4 regions of the Kitasatospora sp. NPDC051853 genome follow, and region 2 is predicted to be linked to each of the others. Evidence: riboswitches for the same ligand, from Rfam matches in the RefSeq annotation. Region 2 holds a riboswitch; each other region holds the start of a gene.
The links. Region 2 has a riboswitch for cyclic di-AMP ahead of ACIA8O_RS14725 (hypothetical protein). Riboswitches for the same ligand answer to the same signal wherever they lie in the genome.

Region 1 (3,195 bases), on a different contig from region 2:
CGGGCGTGCCGTGCAGTTCGCGCAGCGCGAGCCGGGGGCCGGTGAGCCGGACGGGGTCCATGGAGCACGACCCTACGCGGACGGCGTCCCGGCGTCCCGACGGTCCGTCACCGGATACCGTACGAGGGTGAACCACGAGGACCTCCTGCTCAGCCCCCGCACCCGCGCCGACGACCTGCTCGACTGGGCCGCCGAAGAGGGGCGGCCGCCGGTGCCGGAGCCCGCGCTGCGCACCGTGCTCACCCTGCTGGAGCTGGGCGACGGCCGGATGCACGACGGCTTCCCGGAGCTGACCTCCGCGGTGCTGGAGCAGCTGCTCTACGAGCGGCTCTACCTGTACGTCCAGCCGGAGTCCGAGCCGGAGGCGTACGGCAGGGCGGTGGAGCTGCTGATCGACCACCAGCGGGCCACCAAGCGGCTGAACGCCAAGCGGCAGGAGAAGCTGCACGCGGAGGCGGAGTGGCAGGGCGAGCTGCTCTGCGGGCTGCTGCGCCAGCCGCACCTGGTGACCTGGCCCCGGCTGTACGCGCTGCTGCTGCGGGCGGACGGGGTGGACACGGCGGACGAGGGCGCGGTGCGGGGCTGGCTGGACGGGTTCCGGGAGCTGACGCCGGATCAGCGGGCCGAGGCGTTCGGGGCCCTGGCCGGGCTGGACGAGGTGGACTCGGACGGCGGCTGGGGGCCGACCCGGGTGATCTCGGTCGGGATGGCGACGGACGGGGCGCGGATGCTGCTGGAGAACCGGCTGATGCAGCGCTCCTACCGGAACCTGGCGGGGCTGAACGCGCTCGGGCTGCCGATGCCGGAGGAGCTCTCGGGGGACTTCGACGCCTTCGAGGCGGCGGTGGCCGAGGAGGCGCTGCGGCTGTGCGGCGAGTGGACGGTGCCGGGGCTGGCGGCGCTGCTGGTGCACGAGTACCCGGACCTGGCGCCGGAGCCGGGGCACGAGGAGATCGACGCCTACCTGGCGGCCCAGGGGTACGAGGCGGAGGAGCAGGACTGACGGACCGGGCCCGCGGCCGGGGAGGCGGCGGGCCCGACGGGGTGTCAGGGGTTGAGGCCGTGGGCCTGGAGCCAGGTCAGGGGGTCGACCGGGGTGGCGCCGGCGGGGCGGACCTCCAGGTGGAGGTGGGGGCCGGTGACGTTGCCGGTGGCGCCGACCTTGCCGAGCACGGTGCCGGGGGCGACCTGGCCGGAGGCGACGGTGATCGAGGAGAGGTGGCAGTACCAGAGCTCGGTGCCGTCGGGGAGGGTCTGGATCACCCGGTAGCCGTAGGCGCCGGACCAGCCGGCCGAGCTGACGGTGCCTCCGGTGACGGCGGCCACGGGGGTGCCGGTGGCGGCGGCGAAGTCCAGGCCGGTGTGCAGGTGGGACCAGTAGGAGCCGGACTGCCCGTAGTGCGCGGTCAGCTGGTAGCCGCTGGTGGGGAGGGTGAAGGCGCCCTGCGCGGCCTGCTCCGCGGCGGCCTCGGCGGCGGCCTGCTCCTGGGCCTGGGCGGTGCGCTTGGCCTCGGCCTCCTGGGCAGCGGCCAGCCGGGCGGTCTCCTCGGCGGAGGTGCGCTGGCCGTCGGCCTGCTGCTGGATGCGGGCGGCGAGGGCCAGCCCGGGGTCGGCGGAGAGCGGGCGCTCCCCGGCGGTGCGGTCCGCGTCGGCCTGGTCGGCGGCGGCGACGGCGGGCGGGGTGGCGGGAGCGGCGGCGGCCGGGGCGGCCGCGGCGAAGCCGGTGGCGCCGAGCGAGGCGGCCATCGCGGTGACGCCGAGCAGCGGGCCGGAGGAGCGGGTCTGACGGGGCATCCGGTGCCGGGCGGCCTCCTGCGGGAGGGGGTGGTCGAGCAGCTGGGTGGTGCCGCTGCCGTCCTGCCGGGGGTGTGCCTGGGTGTGCGTCGACGCCACGGAGGCGCGCTCCTTTCCTTCCTTCGCGCCTACCGGGTTAGCTGACGGGTTCGGAGCAGGAAGGTCTCCTACGGCCGGGTGGGGCCCGGCCGATTCACCCCAAGGAACGTGGTTCCCCGGCTCCCTGGCCCGCCCGTGGGAGGGCCGTGGGATTAGGCGACGGCGCACGGTGCCGTTCGGGTACGGCGTTGCCGACCGCGCTGCGTTATCAAACGTTAATCCTAGGAGCCCATGATTCCAAGCGGCTTGAGTGGTGCAGTCCATCTCTTTCTGACGCGCCGTGACCCGGGCCCGCCGGGCCGGGTACTCAGCCCGCCGCACGGGCCCGGGTTGAGCACCCGTACTCAGGTGGGGGGCAAGGGAGTTGGCCATCCTGGGAGCATGACCGCAGCCACCCAGCCCCGGACCACCAACGCCTACTACGCCCAGGCCGTGCTCTCCTTCGCGCTGGCCACCGCCGCCCTCGCCCTCGGGGTGCTCTACCTGCCGGTGAACGCCTGGATGCGGGCATTCCTCGCGGTCGGCCTGCTCTGGGAGATCACCTCGGCATTCACCCTCGCCAAGGTGATCCGGGACCGCCAGGAGGAGGGGGAGATCACCACCCGGGTCGACCAGGCGCGACTGGAGAAGCTCCTGGCCGAGCACGACCCGTTCCGGGTGGACGCCCCCTGACCCCCTCCTGAGCCGCCGTCAGCCCTTGGCGCGCTTGGCCGCGAAGGTCTCGCCGGCCGAGGACCAGTTCTCGGCCGGGATCTCCTCGATCGCCACCCAGATGTTCTCCGGGCTCACGCCGGTGATCCGGGCGTAGGTCGCGGTGAGCTCGCGGGCGATCTCGGCCCGCTGCCCCTCGCTCCGGCCGGACAGCTGCTTGACGTTGATGAACGGCATGACGCCCCTTCCGCGTTCGGACTCCTGCGCTCCGCACGCTAGCACCGCCGCACCCATTGACGGCTAAGGCTATTAGCCTTAGCTTTGAGGCATGGCGACGCAGACGCACCCCGAGACCCGGTACCTCGACCTCCCCGGCGGCCGGCTGGCCTACGACGACACCCCCGGCACCGGCCTGCCGGTGGTCCTGCTCCCCGGCATGCTCGACTCCCGCACCGTCTACCGGTACCTGCGCCCGCTGCTGGCCGCCGCCGGGCACCGGGTGATCACCCTGGACCTGCGCGGCTTCGGCGAGTCCTCGATCGACTGGGACGACTACTCCCCCGCCGCCCTGGCCGGCGACGTGCTGGCCCTGCTCGACCACCTCGGCGTCGAGCGCGCCGCGCTGGCCGGGAACTCCTACACCGGGGCCAC
Region 2 (3,195 bases):
GCCGTCCTGGGGGCGGGCCTACCCCGGCGACGTCCGCCGCCTGGTCACCCTCGGCGGTCCGAACGGCGGCCTCGACTACGTCTACGCGCACGGCTGGAGCTTCTCGCTGGCCACCTGGCCCGCCTGCGGCGGCACGGCCAACGCGCCCTCCCCGCACCTCTGGATGACCTGCTACGGCACCTACACCTCCCAGCCCTGCCTGGGCGTGCTGCCGGTCAACGGCTCCGACTGCTTCCCCGGCCAGCGCCAACTGCTCGCCCGCTGGGACGGGAGGTACGGCGTGGACCAGCTCACCCAGGACTGGTGGACCACCTACTACGGCGGCCAGGGCTACTACACCTCCGGCCAGGGCATCCAGGCCGCGATCGACGCGGGCTCGCTGATCGCCCCGCTGCACGCCGCGGGCACCCCCGCCGCCGTCCCCGCCTACCTGCTGGCCGGCGGCTCCGCCGACCTCCCCGGCCTGCTCAACGAGAACCGCGGCCCGAGCGACGGCATCGTCCTCACCGCCAGCGCCCTGGACACCACCGGCATCCGAACGGTCGGCGGCACGAAACTGTTCACCGACCTGAACCACCTCGAACTCGGCTGGGCCCCGGCCGCCGCCACCCAGGTCGCCGCCTGGCTCGGCTGAAAAGCGATCCCGCCGGAATTCCCCCCACTGTTCGTGCTCTGTACGCGCAGGATGTGGAGCGGGCGATCTGCACCCCCGACGACAGCCGGTTCACCGAACTGACCGTCGACGGCGGTGCGGCGCTGAACAACGACGAACTGGGGCTGGTCCGCCGCCCTGCGATCATGACGAGCATGAGCATCGACATACCGACCCTTCCGGAGTGCTGATGGAGTACGTCGTCGCGGCCGCGGGCACGCACACGGTCGAGGTCTGCCGTGAGGCGCTCGGCGATCGGGCGGGGCTGGACTTCAGGGTGGGTTCGGTGGCCGATACCGGCTTCGACTGCGACGCCGTGATCCTCAGTTCCCCGCTGGCGCACGAGCGTTACGGGGGAGTACCGATACCCGGTTCGGCACAGCTCCTGGTCAACCACCGGGGTGACGGTGCTCCGCCGGTCGTCATCGCCACGCCGGTCGTTCCGTGGGAGGAACCGGCACGGCACCTCGCGGCAGCGGAGGCCGAGGTCCGGACGCACCGGATCCTCGCGGCGTGCGTCGACGCGTTCACGGCCGGACGGTCCGTGAACGCGCCCGGCCCTCGGATCCTGATCCATCTGGAGGGAGCAGGGATCGACCGGCCGGAGCTGTCCCCCACGATCGGGGGGATCGCCCGACTGCTGGCCGACTGATCGTCCGGCCACGAGTACGGAAGGGTTGCCCGCCGAACGATCGGCGGGCAACCCTTCCGCATGTCCGAGGGGCGTGTGAGGGAGGTCTCGTTGTCGCGGGGCGGGGGAGCTGCCTAGCCTGCATGGAGTTCGTGTAGCTGCGGACACCCGTCGGCGGGGCGCCGAGTCCTGCCTGCCCGTCGACGGTCACTCGACCACATCGAGTACGGGCAGGAGCGGGGGAACCAGGTCAGTACGTGACCCCTGCCCGCCCACTCGGCGCAGGGGCACTCGGGGTGAAGCCGCTCACGGGCGGCCGGGCGTTTCCTCACGCCCGAACCCGACAGCTCACCTCGCAGGCGTCGGAAGAGGACTCCTGCCCATGCGCATCTCCGTCACTCCGGCACGCCTCGGCGCGGCCGCCCTGGTGGCCGTCCCGCTGATCGCCGCCGCCCCGTTGGCCGGCCAGGCCGAGGCCGTCACCTACGTCACCCAGGACCGGCTCAGCCCGACCGCGATGTCGGCCGACGTCGCCGCCCGGGCCAGCCTGACCGTGCACTCGGGTTACTGCTTCACCGCCAAGACCCTCGGCGTCGGCGTCCGGGACGCCGCCGGCCGCAACCTCGACTTCCCCGGCAACGCGAGCAACGTGCGGATCTGCCCGGGCGGGGTGACCTTCACCAGCGGTGCCCGGGCACTGCCGGCCGGGACGTACACCCAGTTCGGCTTCTGGCAGGACCAGAACGGGGGCTGGCACAACCTGCCGTCCCGTCAGCTGACCGTCGGCGGTGGCTCGGTGACCCCGACCCCCACGCCGACGCCCACCCCCACTCCCACGCCGACCCCGACGCCGACCCCGACGCCCACGCCGACCCCGACGCCCACCCCCACGCCGACCCCGGCGCCGGGTGGTTCGCCCGTGCCGGGCAAGGCGCTGACCTGGTCGGAGGAGTTCGACGCGCCCGTCGCGCTCGGCAGCAAGTGGGTCAACGACCGCAGCAGCAGCTACCGTTACGGCAACCACAACCCCGACGACAACAAGCTGGACTGGCTGAACCCGTCCGGCGTCTCGGTCGCGAACGGTGTGGCCACCTTCACCGCCAAGCCCTCCGCGCACACCCTGGAGAACGGCAGGCAGGCCTGGGACACCGGGCTGCTCACCACCGAGTACTCCTCGCAGGGCTTCCAGGTGCGCACCGGCGACTACGCCGAGGCCCGGGTCAAGCTGCCCTCCGAGGCGGGTGCCTGGCCGGCGCTGTGGACCTGGAAGGACGGCAACGGGGAGATCGACACCTTCGAGTACCACCCGGACAACGCCGCGCTGCTGGAGCTGACCAACCACGTCAGGTCCGGCCAGAAGTACCACACCGACGCCTCGGCCGTCGGCCACGACAAGTGGGTCACCATCGGCACGTACTACGGCGCGAACTCCGTCGACTGGTACGTGAACGGCGTCAAGGTCTTCTCCGACAACCAGGGCGTCGGGTCCAGCTGGTCCGCCTACCTGATCCTCAACCTCTCGGTGGGTGCCGGGAAGTACCACCCGGGGCCGTCCGGCACCGCGCCGATCGACTTCGCCGCGGACTGGGTGCGGGTCTACCGCTGAGTCAGCTCACGGACAGCGTGAACGGCGTGGAGTTGTTCGTGCCGTCCGTGTCGTCCGCGCTGTACACCCTGACCTGCCCCTCGGCCTGCGTGCCGGGGGGCAGGTCCGCGTCCACCCGGACCGGGGCGATCGCGGTGGCGGTCCGGAGCGGGGCCAGCCCGGCCGGGAAGGTGCAGGTCAGGACGTGGTGGCCGGCCGTGGCCCGGCAGTCCGCCGGGAAGGTCGGGCTCTCGAAGGTGAAACCGGCGGGCAGCGTGATCGTCACCCGGAACGGGGAGGCGGTCCGGTCGGGCCCCCGGTTGGCGA
Region 3 (3,195 bases), on a different contig from region 2:
ATCACCATCAACGGCACCGGCGCGCAGACCCGCGACCTCACCTACGTGGCCGACACCGTCGAGGCCTTCCTCGCCCTCGGCCGGCTCCCCGGCACCGGCGAGGCCTACAACATCGGCACCGGGGTGGACCACAGCGTGACCGAAACCGCCCGCCTGGTGGTCGAACTCACGGGCTCCCGCAGCGAGGTCCGGTACGGTCCGCCCCGCCCCGGCGAGGTGATGAAGCTCCAGGCCGACCCGGCCAAGCTGACCCGCACCACCGGCTGGGCCGCCAAGTACGACCTCGCGGCCGGGCTGGCCGCCAACCTGGAGTGGATGCGCGAGAACGTGGAGCGGGTGTGGCCGACACGATCCTGATGGACGCCGGGGGCGTCATCTTCAACAACGTCACCGAGGAGACCGACTTCCTGGAGCGGCTGGCGGAGCGTCACCACGCGGACCCCGCACGGCTCCTGGCCGAGCTGGACGCCCGGGACGCCGCCTACGAGGTCGGCCGGGCCCACGTCCACGACGTGTTGACCGAGGCGCTGGTCGCGGCCGGGGCGCCGACCGGCCTGCGGGTGGACCCGCAGTGGCTGGACGCCCTCTACCGGGACTGCGTGGTCCCCCGTCCGGGTGCCTTCGCCGCCATCGCCGAACTCCGCCGCCACCGGCCCGACCTGCTGCTGGTACTGGCCAACAACGAGGCCGAGCACTGGGACGCCGTCAAGGACCGCGCCCACGGCCACCTGGGCAGGTTCGACGTGGTCGCCTCCTCCTGGCGGGTCGGGCGGGTCAAGCCCACGGCGGAGTTCTTCGCCGCGGTCGCCGAGCGCTGCGGCCGGACACTGGAGCGGGCCGTCCTGATCGACGACAACCCCGAAGTCACCGGCGCGGCCGGGCGCTTGGGAATCGGTACGCTGCTCGCGGACACACCGGAGGCCCTCGCTGCGGGGATCGCCCGGTTGCTGGAAGCACGTTCGGAGCAGAAAAGGTGAAATCGGCGTGACCGAGGTCGAGTTGAAGGTCCGGTTCGGGGTCGACGACAAGGAGCTGTCCGCACTGCACGAACGGGCTTTCAGCCCGGACGCCACGGACCTCCCGGACGGGGAGACCACCGTCACCCCGTGGGCCAGCCGCCTGGAGCGGCACAGCCTCACCTGGATCGGCGCCTTCGACTCCGACCGGCTGGTCGGCTTCGTGCACGCGGTGTGGGACGGCGGCAAGCACGCCTTCGTGCTGGACACCGCCGTCCACCCCGCGTACCAACGCCTGGGCATCGGCAAGCGCCTGGTGGACGAGGTCACCGAGGAGGCCTTCCGGGCCGGCTGCGACTGGGTGCACGTGGACTACGACCCCGAACACGTCGACTTCTACGAGGGCGCCTGCGGCTTCCGCGCCACCCCGGCCGGCCTGCGCTCCCGGCACTGGACGGCCTGAACCCCGGACCCGCCGGACCCGCCCCTGTGAGTTGCGCTACAGCGCCCCGAGCTGACTTGTCGGTACCGGGTCAGCTGCTTAGCCTGCTCCGAGTCGCCCGCTCCGCGCGGGCCCCTCCGGTGGGGCGCCGAATCCCGTCCACCCGCCGGCGGTCACTCGAGCACGGACACGGACGGGAGCGGGGGAACCAGGTCAGCCGCCTGCTGCCTCCGCCCGCGCACGTGCGTTCCGCGGTGGCCGCGGGCTCGGGGTGAAGCCGCGCCCACAGCCGGCCGGGCCGTACCTCCGGCCCGAACCCGACAGCTCACCTCGCAGGCGTCGCAGAGGACCTGTCCATGCGCTTTTCCGCCACACCTGTCAGGGTCGGCGCGGTGGCCGCAGCCGGCCTGCTCGCCATCCCGCTCCTGGTCAGCACCCAGGCGTCCGCCAGCGGCCCGACCGTGGTCGAGGACCGGATCACCCCGGCCCCGGCGGTCGCGGGCCCCTCGGTCACGGCCTCGCTCGCCGTGCACTCCTCGCGCTGCTTCACCGCGGACAGCCTCGGGGTCGCCGTCCGCGACGCGGCCGGCCGCCGACTGGACTTCCCGGGCGCGGCCCGCAACGTCCGGATCTGCCCGGGCGGGACCACCGTCACCACCGGCGCGCTGGACCTCCCGGCCGGTACCTACACGGAGTTCGGCCGCTGGCGTGGTCCGGACGGCCGCTGGCACAACCTCCCCGGGCACACGCTGACCGTCGGCCAGGCTCCGACGCCTACGCCGACTCCCACGCCGTCCCCGACGCCCACGCCCACGCCGACGCCGAGCCCGACTCCCACGCCGAGCCCGACGCCGACGCCCACGCCGTCCCCCACGGTCACGCCGTCCCCGACGCCCACGCCGACGCCCACGCCGAGCCCGAGTCCCACGCCGTCCCCGACGCCCACCGTGCCCGCCGGCATGCGCGCGCTGCCGGACCCCCTCTACGGGGTCACCGTCGACGACGTCTCCAAGCTCTCCGCCATCGTCGACGCCTCGCGCCACCTCGCCCGGACCCCGACCACCCGGATCGTCTTCGACGAGACCGAGGGCCCGAGCTCCTACACCGAGGCGGTCGACCAACTCCAGCCGGTCAGTTACCTGATGGGCGAGATCCTGGACTCGGAGTACGTCAAGAACTTCTCGGCCCAGGCCTACCACGACCGCGTCGCCCAGTACCTGAAGGCCTTCGGCGACAAGGTCGACCTCTGGGAGATCGGCAACGAGGTCAACGGCAACTGGCTGGGCAGCTACGCCGACGTCTCGACGAAGATCACCGATGCCTACCGGCAGGTCGAGGCGGCCGGCAAGCGCAGCGCGCTGACCCTCTACTACGACATCGGCTGCGGCAACGGCCCCTCCGAGCTCGACCCGCTGACCTTCACCAAGCAGTACGTGCCGGAGGACATGCGCAACGGCCTGGACTACGTGACGCTCAGCTACTACGAGGGCCAGTGCAACAACATCCGCCCCAGTGCGGCCACGTGGACCTCGTACTTCCAGCAGCTGCACGCCCTCTACCCGAACGCCAAGCTCGCCTTCGGTGAGATCGGCCTGCCCGACGCCGCGACCAGCGGCACCCAGGCGGCGGCCCAGTCGATGCTGACGTACTACTACGGCCTGAAGATCGACCTGCCGTACTACGTCGGCGGCCACTTCTGGTGGTACTACGCCGAGGACATGATCCCCTACAGCACCAAGCCGCTCTGGCAGACGCTCAACACGGCGCTCCAGGGCTGATCCCGACCACCCGTGGCCC
Region 4 (3,195 bases), on a different contig from region 2:
AACTGCGCCACACCCCGTGGTGCCGAGAGGAAGCGTACACGCCACCCCACACCCCCCACGGCCGTTCGCACGGGCGGCCGTTGACCACCCGACGGGTGCTCCCGACGTGCCGAAGCGTCAAAGTGGTGTGCGAGCAGCCGATCCGACCAGGTACGCTGACCCTGTCCTCGGGACCGCTGCACGCGGCCGCGGGGCGTCCCGTGCGGGTGTAGCTCAATGGTAGAGCCCCAGTCTTCCAAACTGGTCACGCGAGTTCGATTCTCGTCACCCGCTCCACAAAGGCTCCGGCCCCCGGTCACTGACCGGGGGCCGGAGCCTTTTTGACGTCGTCTCAGTCGGTTCAGACGTTGACGCCGTGGGCGCGCAGGTAGGCGACCGGGTCGATGTCGGAGCCGTAGGACGAGCCGGTGCGGACCTCGAAGTGCAGGTGCGGGCCGGTCACGTTGCCGGTGGCACCGGAGAGGCCGATCTGCTGGCCGGCCGAGACGGTCTGGCCGGCCGAGACGCCGATCGAGGAGAGGTGGGCGTACTCGGAGTACTTGCCGTCCGCGTGGCGGATGACGACCTCGTTGCCGTAGGAGCCGCCGTTGCCGGCCTTGACCACGGTGCCGGAGGTGATGGCCTTCACGCTGGTGCCGGTGGAGGCGCGGAAGTCCACACCGGTGTGGTAGCCGCTGGACCAGGAGGAGCCGGAGGCGTGGTACGCGGTGGAGGTGCCGCCGGGGACCGGGGCCACGTAACCGCCGGAGGCGACGGTGGTGGAGGTCTCGGCCTTGGGAGCGGCGGCCTTCGGGGCGGCGGCCTTCGGGGCGGCGGCCTTGGGAGCCGCGGCCTGCGGGGCGGCGGCCTTGGGGGTGGCGGCCTGCGGGGCCGGGGTGGAGGCCTTGGAGCGCGAGGCCTTGGTGCTGTCGGCCGACTCGGCGGCCTTCGGCTGCTGCTGCGGGGCCGGGGCCTGCTGCGGCGCCGGGGCGGCCACGGCGGCCTTGCCCGCGAGGGAGAGGTTCTGGCCCGGGTAGATCAGGTTCGGGTTGCCGCCGATGACGGTCCGGTTGTCCTGGTAGAGCTTCTCCCAGCCGCCCTCGACCTGCTGGACGGAGGCGATCTTCGAGAGGGTGTCACCGCTGACCACCTGGTAGGCCTTGGCCTCGGCGGCCGGGGCGGCTGCCGGAGCCGCGGCGGGCGCGGCGGCCGGGGCGGACTCGGCCACCACGGCGGTGACGGCGGCGGCGGCCTCGGGGGCGACGGCCGGGGTGTGGTTCTGGTGCGCGCTGGCGGCGCTGACCGGGACGGCGAACGCGGCGCCGACCACACCGGTGGCGACCGCGATGCGGGTCAGACGGGACAGCTGGACACGACGGTGCTTGCCCATGGGGCTGGTCCTCTCCGACGCCTGTGAGGTGAGCTGTCGGGTTCGGGCTGGAGATGCCCGGCCGCTGACGCGGCTTCACCCCTAGCCGCACCGGCGTACCGGTACGGCGACTTACCTGTGGGTCCCCCACTCCTGCCGTGGCTGTGCTGGTTCGAGGCTCCGGACGGCGGCAGGACTCGGCGTTCCGCCCGGTGGGCCCGTCCGGTCGATCCGCCGGACTGGATCCGCAGCTAAGCCCATCGCCCCCGGAGCTGGCAACCCCCGGTTGAACGATCAACCAGGATCGGGCGGGACCAAAGTCACTCCGGGCTCGGGACTTCCGCCTTTTGCGGCCATGATCGCTGACCCTGGGCCGATCCTCCGCATACACAGGGTGCCGAATGCGACGGTCCGGATACGCCCCTGCGCGCTCCGTCGGCAGGCGCCGTGACACCGGTCACGCCGGGCCGATACGCTCGCCGTTCGAGGTTCCCGTTCGAGAACAGAGCGCCGCCGTCCGGGCGGCACCGAGGAGATCCGCCCGTGCCCCACGAGGAGCGGCTGGCCGTCATCCGACGCGGCGTGGTCCGCGAGATGGCCCGGTTGGGCCTGGAGTTCACCGTGGACGGTGCGGTGGTCCGGGGGCCCGGCACCACCGCCGTGGCGGTCCGCGACCACGCCGAGCGGGGCACCACCGGGCACGTGGACCTCGGCTACGTCCTCCAGCTCGGCCGGGGCGACGGCCCGGTGGTCTGGGACTGCGCGGCCGGCTTCGGTGGCGACGACGCCGAGCAGCTCGACAACGCGGTGATGATCTGGGCCGGCACCACCGCCACCGCCGTGCTCCAACTGCTCGACGGCGGGCACGCGTTCAGCACGCCGGAGTTCCCGGGCTGGCGGGTGGTGCAGAGCCCGGCGGCCACCTTCGGCACCGGTTCGGAGCTGCTCGCCGACTGGCTCGCGGAGCAGCACTCCTCCCCCGCCCTGGCCGCCGCCGTCCTGCCGGAGCTGCTGCCCGGGCAGGTGAACGGCGTGAAGCTGTTCTTCGGCGGCAAGGCCGGCCACGACGTGGCCGAGGTGCGGGTGAACGGCCGGGTCAGCAGCGCGGCCTCGCGGGCACTGCGCGCACAGGACTGGCCGCGCGGCGAACGGCTCTGCTGGGCGCGGCTGTTCCTGGTGTTCGCGCCCGAGCCCGAAGCACTGCCGGAGCGCGCGGCGGCGCCCGCACCACCACGGCGCGGACTCGCGCGCTGGTGGCGGGGGCGGCGCTGACCCGCCGTCAGGCGGGCCGCCGGGGCAGCCCGGCCACCGAGGTCAGCCGGCCACCGAGGAGATGGTCTTGGCGAGCTGGCTGAGGAACTCCTGGATCGGCCCGGCCGCGGTGGACTGGCTCAGCATGAAGCCGAACAGCGCGGCGATGATGGCATGACTGGTCTTCAACTGCTTGTTGCGGATGAAGATCACGCAGATGATGCCGAACAGGACCAGGGCTGAGACGGAGAAGGCCACCCGGACTCACTTCCTCTTTCTACGTAGCGAGTTTCGTGGCGGGCCCAATCCCCCGAGCAATCCCCCGGACCCCCCGAGAACCGACCGTCCCACCCGGACTCAGTGTGGTCGTTCGTGCGGACTGCGTAAAGGACTTGCCGTGAGCAGGCCCCGAAGATCCTGCGATGTGAGACGAATTTCCGCCGACCGAGACGATAGCCGAGCAGGCCTGACGGTCCGTCGGCAGGGCCGCCCCAACTGGCAGTTGACGGCTCCGGCCGGTCCTAGATCCACTTTCCGGACTATGCCCCAGGAATGGCCGAAGATCGGCGTTCGGACTTGACAGTCGGTCAGCCCCG

Region 1: another riboswitch for cyclic di-AMP. It lies ahead of ACIA8O_RS09150 (M23 family metallopeptidase); the one in region 2 lies ahead of ACIA8O_RS14725 (hypothetical protein).
Region 3: another riboswitch for cyclic di-AMP. It lies ahead of ACIA8O_RS01495 (hypothetical protein); the one in region 2 lies ahead of ACIA8O_RS14725 (hypothetical protein).
Region 4: another riboswitch for cyclic di-AMP. It lies ahead of ACIA8O_RS08815 (peptidoglycan DD-metalloendopeptidase family protein); the one in region 2 lies ahead of ACIA8O_RS14725 (hypothetical protein).

What each region holds. Positions count from the first base shown of each region.
Region 1 is NZ_JBITBY010000003.1:22,233-25,427, forward strand. It holds gene ACIA8O_RS09140 (GNAT family N-acetyltransferase) at 1-61, opposite strand, end outside; gene ACIA8O_RS09145 (hypothetical protein) at 128-1,003, shown strand; gene ACIA8O_RS09150 (M23 family metallopeptidase) at 1,048-1,893, opposite strand; cyclic di-AMP (ydaO/yuaA leader) riboswitch at 1,906-2,062, opposite strand; gene ACIA8O_RS09155 (YiaA/YiaB family inner membrane protein) at 2,275-2,565, shown strand; gene ACIA8O_RS09160 (4-oxalocrotonate tautomerase family protein) at 2,584-2,781, opposite strand; gene ACIA8O_RS09165 (alpha/beta fold hydrolase) at 2,873-3,195, shown strand, end outside.
Region 2 is NZ_JBITBY010000004.1:534,425-537,619, forward strand. It holds gene ACIA8O_RS14710 (esterase/lipase family protein) at 1-634, shown strand, start outside; gene ACIA8O_RS14715 (hypothetical protein) at 688-843, shown strand; gene ACIA8O_RS14720 (hypothetical protein) at 843-1,304, shown strand; cyclic di-AMP (ydaO/yuaA leader) riboswitch at 1,492-1,659, shown strand; gene ACIA8O_RS14725 (hypothetical protein) at 1,666-2,889, shown strand; gene ACIA8O_RS14730 (hypothetical protein) at 2,891-3,195, opposite strand, start outside.
Region 3 is NZ_JBITBY010000001.1:316,220-319,414, forward strand. It holds gene ACIA8O_RS01480 (dTDP-glucose 4,6-dehydratase) at 1-357, shown strand, start outside; gene ACIA8O_RS01485 (HAD family hydrolase) at 339-977, shown strand; gene ACIA8O_RS01490 (GNAT family N-acetyltransferase) at 985-1,419, shown strand; cyclic di-AMP (ydaO/yuaA leader) riboswitch at 1,620-1,752, shown strand; gene ACIA8O_RS01495 (hypothetical protein) at 1,791-3,176, shown strand.
Region 4 is NZ_JBITBY010000002.1:903,225-906,419, forward strand. It holds tRNA gene ACIA8O_RS08805 (tRNA-Pro) at 1-17, opposite strand, end outside; tRNA gene ACIA8O_RS08810 (tRNA-Gly) at 203-276, shown strand; gene ACIA8O_RS08815 (peptidoglycan DD-metalloendopeptidase family protein) at 341-1,369, opposite strand; cyclic di-AMP (ydaO/yuaA leader) riboswitch at 1,375-1,528, opposite strand; gene ACIA8O_RS08820 (DUF6348 family protein) at 1,892-2,620, shown strand; gene ACIA8O_RS08825 (hypothetical protein) at 2,663-2,857, opposite strand; gene ACIA8O_RS08830 (PP2C family protein-serine/threonine phosphatase) at 3,187-3,195, opposite strand, start outside.